Priestia megaterium: one gene and its partner. The protein of the gene in region 2 binds, or shares a complex with, the protein of the main gene of each other region. Links are inferred from orthologs where the notes say so. Each region holds a gene or a part of one and is shown on either strand. Other genes may lie near its edges. The genes, in order: CEQ83_RS21190 and smc.

Region 1 (3,131 bases), 160 kb from region 2 along the record:
GTTGTATTCGTCATGCCAATTTCTTCTGCTTTTTTATTCATCAAATAAACAAATCCATCTTCGCTTCCTCCAACGGCTTCTGCGATAGCTACAGCAGCATCATTACCTGAGCGAAGCATCAAGCCATACACTAAATCTTTTAATTTTATTTTTTCACCTTCAACTAAATACACAGAAGAACCTTCAACGCCAACTGCGTTGTGGCTAACGGTAACTTTTTTATTTATTTTGCCAGATTCAATCGCCAGTATTGCTGTCATAATTTTTGTGATGCTAGCAATTCGGCTAACTTGATCTGCATTTTTAGCGTATAACACTCTTCCTGACTTCTGTTCCATCAAAATAGCACTATGAGCACTTACACTCCCTGCTGCAGATGATACGGAAGGCCAACCGCTGAGACATAGCAATACAATAAATAGATAGATGATACTTTTTTTGCTTCTTTTCATGTCATCCCCGTCCCTCTACCTGTTTGTACAAGTTTATGCTCGTCTTTTTTGGTTATGAATGAAAAGATTTGTCCATACAAAAAAGAACATAGAAAAACTCTATGTTCTTTTACGGTTTCACTTCATTTCTTGAAACGATTGAAAAAATAAATCTGCCTCTTGATCGGTTCCTTCTTGTAACAAATCTTCTGGAAGCGGCGGCAGCTCTTCGATACTTTTAAGCCCAAAATAGCCTAAAAATTCTTTTGTCGTTCCGTATAAGATGGCACGCCCTGCGCCTTCCGCTCGTCCCACTTCTTTTAACAGAACCTTTCCAATTAAAGTTTGAAGAGGTCTTTCCGTTTTCACTCCGCGAATCTCTTCGATTTCAGCTCTTGTAATTGGCTGCTTATAAGCTACAATAGCTAACGTTTCAAGCGCTGCTTGTGACAATGATTGATTAGCAGGAGCTTCTACGAGCTTCTCAATATATGGTGCATGCTCTTTTTTTGTAACAAGCTGATAGGCCCCGCCTATTTCAACAAGTGTAACTCCTCTGGACTTACACTCTTGCTCTAAGCTTTCCAAAGCACCTTGAATGTCTTCATGAGGCTTTTCTATAATCTCAGCTAACCGGCTAATAGACAGACCTTCATCACCAGAAACAAAAAGTAAGCTCTCAATAATAGCATGTAAATTATTCGTTGTCATTCCTCTTCATTCCTTTCTCGATACGATACATAAAGCTCGTCTAGATTGTGCTGCTGTTCCACAACGATTTCATTTTCTTTCATTAATTCCAGCACAGCTAAAAACGTTACAACAATATGATCACGCTCTTGATAAGGAAACAGCTGATAAAAACTTTTTTTCCCTTTAAAGGCTTTTAATTCATTCACAATTTCACTCATGCGCTTGTCAATTGGAATATCTTGTCTTGCTATTTTCGTCTGCATAGGCTTTTTGTTTTGCTTTCGTTTCATTAACTTTTGAAAAGCACTTAGCATATCATACAGTGATATATCCAATCCTTCGTCCTGAGGCTGCGTACGTTCTTCTGCATTTATTTGCACATTACTTGGAGGTTTTGTATACACATGACTTTGGTCTTCTTCCAGCTTTTGAAGCTCTACTGCCGCTTCTTTAAACTTTCGATATTCAATTAAGCGCTGCATCAATTCTTCACGCGGATCTTCTTCATCGACCATTTCAATTTCATCCATATCTTCTTCATACGTAGGCAGAAGCATTTTACTTTTAATTTGAAGCAAAGTTGCTGCCATGACTAGATACTCACTGGCAACGTCTAGCTGAAGCTCATTCATTGTATGTATAAACATCATATATTGCTCAGTAATTGTCGCTACTGGGATATCGTAAATATCAATTTCAAATCGGTTAATCAAATGCAGAAGAAGATCTAAAGGTCCTTCAAACGCATCTACTTTTACACTGTACTCCACTTTTATCTCACCAACACTTTTCAATTGCTTATCATTTCTGCTGCTTTATATAACGTCACTATCATTAGTATAGAGGATTATAGACACATGTCCAATACAAATTAACGTAAAAATAGGTCATTTGCCCATACAAAAAGTTTAAACATACATATGATGTCAAGGTAATAACATTTTCAAATGGCTGAAGGAGGAACTCGCATGGGTGAAAAATCTTGTGGATACGGTAGCGGTTTCGCTTTAATTGTTGTACTGTTTATTTTATTAATTATTGTTGGTTGTTCTTGCTTACGCTTCTAACCACACATATTGAATAAAAACAAACGTGTTCGCCATACCTTGAGCACGTTTGTCTCTTTAAAGGCACAGCGCTGATGAATAGCTAATTTTTGTGATACACTACATATAGAGTCTTACCAGGAGGGAACAAGATTGTATTCACAAGCCTATATTGATTATTTAGTTCATTTTCATGGCGACCGGGATTACTTTGAATGTCATGAACTGCTAGAAGAACACTGGAAAAAAGACGAAAGAGGACACCGCAATATTATTTGGGTTGGCCTTATTCAAATTGCTGTTTCACTCTATCATCATCGACGTCAAAATTTCGCCGGAGCCAAAAGAACGATGCAAAAGGCACTGGCAATTTTAACGAAGGAAGAAGAAAACATTGCACAGCTTGGACTTAATTATCCTTCACTGCTTAAACTTCTTCGCAAACAATTAGCTTTAATCGATACCTATCAGCCATATAAAAGCATTAACTTACCTATTGAAGATCCAGCATTATTACGAGCTTGCAAACGAAGAAGCACTGATAAACAGCTTGTCTGGTTATCAGCTTCTAATCTGCAAAATGATGCGATTGTTCATCGTCACAGTACACGAGATCGTTCAGATGTGATTGCGGAAAGACAAGCGAACTTATTGGCAAAACAAAACAACAGGTAGCTAGAAGCTACCTGTTGTTTTATGATGACTAAGATGTGAAAGACGCTTTCGCACCTCAACTAATCATGCTTTTCTTTATTCATCCGCCTGACACTTTTCATAAAAAGGAGCGATGATTTCACTCGGCTTAATTTGTGCAGTCGTATACATTTCTTTAAGAGCTTTAATCATTTTTTTGCCAATGCCCTGTTGGCGGTGTGAAGGGTTTACACTGACGTGTTGAACCTCAATCAAACTTTTATCGAGCATGGAAATGCCAACAATTCCAATAATATCTTCTTCTTGC
Region 2 (4,414 bases):
CTCAATCGCACCAGCACGGAACGTATCTCCTGCCGCCATTACGACTTTTTTGCCTTCTTGTTTGAATTTATGTGCAATTTTCCCAATTGTTGTTGTTTTCCCAACGCCGTTTACCCCTACAAACAAAATAACCGTTAAATCATTTTGCTGCATATTTAATTCACCAATCTGCTCTTCACCAGATTCATAAATATCAATTAATTTCTCAGAGATGACAGCCTGTACATCTTGAGGGTCCTTAATATTACGGCGTTTCACTTCCGATTTTAAGTCATCAATTAAATCCAACACGGTAGCCACGCCGACATCAGCGCTAATTAAAATTTCCTCTAATTCCTCAAAAAACTCTTCGTCTACTTGACGATAGCGAGACACTAGATCATTCACACGTTCCGAAAAAGAATTGCGTGTTTTTGATAGTCCATCTTTAAATTTTTGTGTAACAGAATCCGTTTGCATTGTAATTTTTTCTTTTAATTTCTTAAAAAAGCTCATTCGTACCACCCTTTCATTCTATGAGTTAAACATATTGCTTTGATTCTTCTAAACGAACAGAGACTAATTTCGATACGCCAGATTCTTGCATTGTCACACCGTACAGTACGTCAGCTTCTTCCATTGTACCTTTTCGGTGAGTAATAACAATGAACTGTGTTTGATTACTAAATTTGCGTAGATACGTAGCGAAGCGATGAACGTTCGCTTCATCAAGCGCCGCTTCCACTTCATCTAGCACACAAAACGGCACCGGACGTACTTTCAAAATAGAAAACAGGAGGGCAATGGCTGTTAACGAACGCTCGCCGCCTGACAGCAACCCTAGATTCTGCAGTTTTTTCCCAGGAGGCTGGGCAACAATTTCCACTCCTGTATTTAATAAATCTTTCGGATCTGTTAATTTCAAATCCGCTTTTCCTCCTCCGAATAGTGAAGAGAACACTGTACCAAATTCATTGCGGATACGAGAGAACGTATCAGAAAAACGTTTCTTCATTTCCTCGTCCATTTCTTCAATCACTTGATACAGGGTATTTTTCGCTTCGTCGAGGTCAGCTCGCTGCGTATTTAAAAATTCATAGCGTTCTGAAACGCGTTCGTATTGTTCGATAGAACCTAAGTTTACGGTTCCTAATTCATCAATTGCCAGCTTAATGAGCTTGATTTTTTTCCTTGCTTCTTGAATATCTAATGTTAAAGGATACTTTTCTTTTGCTGCTTCAAAGCTAATTTCGTACTCTTCTGTCAGCTGCTGGAGACGGCTGTCTAGCTCTACGTCAATTCGATTGATTTTGACTTCTTCATCTTTTAAAGCATCCGTAATTTGTTTGTACTGACGCTGGAGCTCTTTTACAACCCTTTCTTCGTCTTCAAGCTTATTCTGGGCTTTCAACCGCTCTGATCTGCAGTCATCCATTAATTGTAACGTTTCTGTCTTTTCTTTTATTCGCTCATGCGCCGCTTCTTCGAGCTGAAGTTCACCCGAGTCGTTGCTCGTGATTTCACTCGTTAAAAGAGAAAGATCATCTGTAGCTTCAGACAAACGCTGAATGGTTTGATCAAGCTCAAAGCACACTCTTTCGTATTTTTCTTGCTGATTTGTGAGGAACTGTTCTTTTTTCGCAAGAAGCACTTTTACTTCTGTAAGCTCATGTTGAACCGTTTCTTTAGACGTTTGCTGTGTATGCTTGCGTGCAGCTAACTCTTCAATGTTTTTCTCTAATACATTTGCCTGCTGCTGATTTCCCTGCAAACTCGTATGCAGCTCATCAATTCGAGCGGACAAGCTTGTTTGATCTTGTCTAAAGCTAGCAATATCATGATCATACATGGTTAAGCGGTCATTCACTGCTTTTTCTTCGATGTCAATTTGCTTTACTTCTCGGTCAGATTCCTGCTCTTTGTCTTTCAAGCGTTCCACAAATGCCTGCTGTTTATTAATTTCCTGTTGAAGCTCTTCAATCTGTGACTTTTTATCTTTCACATCTTGCTCGAGCACAAGCGTCTTTTGTTCCATCTCTTCTATTTTTGCCGTAATGGCTTCCACTTCACGCTGACGGCCTAACAAAGAGTTGGACTTTTGCTTCATTGAACCGCCTGTCATCGAACCACCGGGGTTGACCACATCCCCTTTAACGGTCACAAAACGATAGCGATGCTGCACAAGGCGGGCAAGTTCATTCGCGCCTTTTAAATCATTGACAACAATAACGGTTCCAAGCAAATTTTTAATAACTCGGTCGTAAGTAGCTTCGTATTTAACAAGAGATGAAGCGATTCCTACATACGCTTCGTGACTCTCTAGCATAGAAATAGTTTGAGCCGGAACATAACGGTCTTTTACAGACGTCAGTGGTAAAAATGTAGCTCTTCCGTAACCGTTTTGTTTCAAAAAGCCAATTGCCTGACGGGCACTTTGTTCGTCTTGAACGACAATGTGCTGAGCTGCTCCTCCAAGCGCAATTTCAAGCGCTGTTTCATACTCTTTTGGGACATTAATTAGCTCAGCAATGGCACCTTTAATACCTGCAAGCTTCCCATCACGCGCTTTTAATACTTCTTTTACACCGTGAAAATAACCTTCATAGTCTTCTTGCATCTCTTCAAGCATTTCTTTTCGTGATTTTGTCTGTTGCACGTACTGATAAGCTTGATAAAGCGTAGACTCTTGTTTACGATAGGCTTGCCTTAATGACTCAAGCTTCTCTCCTTGCTGCTTATACACTTGTACAGCCTGCTGAAGCTCTTGACGAAACTGAGCGAGCCTTTTGATCGCCGCTTCTTTTCGCTGCGCTAATTCACGGCGCTGTTCGACGTATTGCTCGTTGGATTTTGTTAAGCGCTGCTCTTTTTCAAACGTTTGCATTTTTTGCTGCTCTAAAAATGAAATTTCATTTCGAGCGGATGTTTGAGCGTTCGCTAATTCAAAATATTCGCTTTTCATCTGTTCCAGTTTTTCTTCTAGATTCTCACTGTACTGCCTGAACAACTGTTCCTGCTCAGTAAGCTTCAGACGTATCTCTTGCACTTCTTTTTGAGATTGCTCAAGATCTTTTCCTTCGCTGTCTTTTGCTTTACTTAGCTCTTGATGCTTATGAGTATACTCTTTTACTAAACGTTCCAGCTGCTCTTTATTTTGAAAAGCATTTTTCTTACGCTCTTTTAATACTTCTTTTTTGCCTTCTAGCTTTTCTACTTCTTCACTTACATATAGTAGTTTTTTATGTAAAGAGTCTAGCTGTTCATCAATTTGCTGAATATGCGAACGAAGGGTCTGGATTTCTCCTTCACGCGTGCGAATATTGGTCGCGAGAGATTCTTCAAGCTGCTCGTGCTGAGCCATTTCAGCTTTTAATTTTTCCCATTTCTGATGAAGATCTTCAACTTCAAATACCGTAACAGCCACATCAATGTGCTCTAATTCTTCTTTTTTCTGCAAATAATCTTTTGCAATAGACGATTGAATCTGTAAAGGCTCTAACTGACCTTCAATTTCATGAAGAATATCTACTACTCGATTTAAATTTTCTTGCGTTTCGAGAAGCCGAAGCTCCGCTTTTCGTTTACGCGTTTTGTATTTTAATACACCTGCTGCTTCTTCAAAAATTTTACGGCGCTCGTCAGATTTACTGCTTAGTACTTCTTCTACTTTTCCTTGACTGATAATCGAAAAAGCTTCTCTTCCAAGTCCTGAGTCCATAAATAAATCGACAATATCTTTTAAACGGCACGGCTGGTTGTTAATAAAAAATTCACTGTCTCCTGAGCGGTACACGCGCCTTGTAATACTAACTTCATGATAATCAAGCGGGAGAAACTGGTCATCATTTTCCAAAGTCAGCGTTACGTCAGCCACGTTTACCGCACGGCGTGATTCGCTTCCTGCAAAAATAATGTCCTCCATTTTCCCTCCACGAAGCGATTTGGCTGACTGTTCTCCAAGCACCCAGCGTATAGCATCCGTAATGTTGCTTTTTCCGCTCCCATTCGGTCCTACTACCGCCGTTACACCTGGCACAAAATCTATCGATACTTTTTCTGCAAACGATTTGAACCCTGCAATATCTAATCGTTTGAGGAACATAGAAATCCCCCCTCACACATGTAATCTTTTCATAGCAAATCCCCCTTTATAACGAATGCGTTAAGAGGGGGATCATTTTATTTCGTTTGACTTGCTCTAATTTTCGTAATAGCTACTTGAGCTGCTTTTTGCTCTGCTTCTTTTTTCGAACGGCCTACACCAACGCCGAGCTCTTCACCATTTAACGATACGCGAGATAAGAATTCGCGATTATGCGCTGGACCTTTTTCTTGCAAAACTTTGTATTCTAATTGTCCAACTCCATCACGTTGAATCACTTCTTGAAGCTGGCTTTTGAAATCCATCACATGAGAAAAAGCACCTTCATTAATT

What was found.
Region 1: the proteins of smc (region 2) and CEQ83_RS21190 are in contact, whole or in part, in a crystal structure (PDB 3ZGX), measured with the Bacillus subtilis proteins. The link is inferred for Priestia megaterium from one-to-one orthologs.

Annotation. Positions count from the first base shown.
Region 1 is NZ_CP023317.1:4,146,022-4,149,152, forward strand. Bases 17-2,827 are described here. They hold CEQ83_RS21190 (segregation/condensation protein A), read right to left. Parts: upstream 1,895-2,827; coding sequence 1,139-1,894; downstream 17-1,138. Other genes in these bases: CEQ83_RS21180 (D-alanyl-D-alanine carboxypeptidase family protein), read right to left, coding at 17-452; scpB (SMC-Scp complex subunit ScpB), read right to left, coding at 570-1,142; CEQ83_RS21195 (YjcZ family sporulation protein), read left to right, coding at 2,093-2,191; CEQ83_RS21200 (DUF309 domain-containing protein), read left to right, coding at 2,324-2,827. In the rest of the region: more of CEQ83_RS21180, read right to left, coding at 1-16; more of CEQ83_RS21200, read left to right, coding at 2,828-2,845; CEQ83_RS21205 (GNAT family N-acetyltransferase), read right to left, coding at 2,921-3,131. UniProt on the Bacillus subtilis protein: Participates in chromosomal partition during cell division. May act via the formation of a condensin-like complex containing Smc and ScpB that pull DNA away from mid-cell into both cell halves.
Region 2 is NZ_CP023317.1:3,986,060-3,990,473, forward strand. Bases 321-4,414 are described here. They hold smc (chromosome segregation protein SMC), read right to left. Parts: upstream 4,082-4,414; coding sequence 521-4,081; downstream 321-520. Other genes in these bases: ftsY (signal recognition particle-docking protein FtsY), read right to left, coding at 321-495; rnc (ribonuclease III), read right to left, coding at 4,159-4,414. Outside these bases: more of ftsY, read right to left, coding at 1-320. UniProt on the Bacillus subtilis protein: Required for chromosome condensation and partitioning.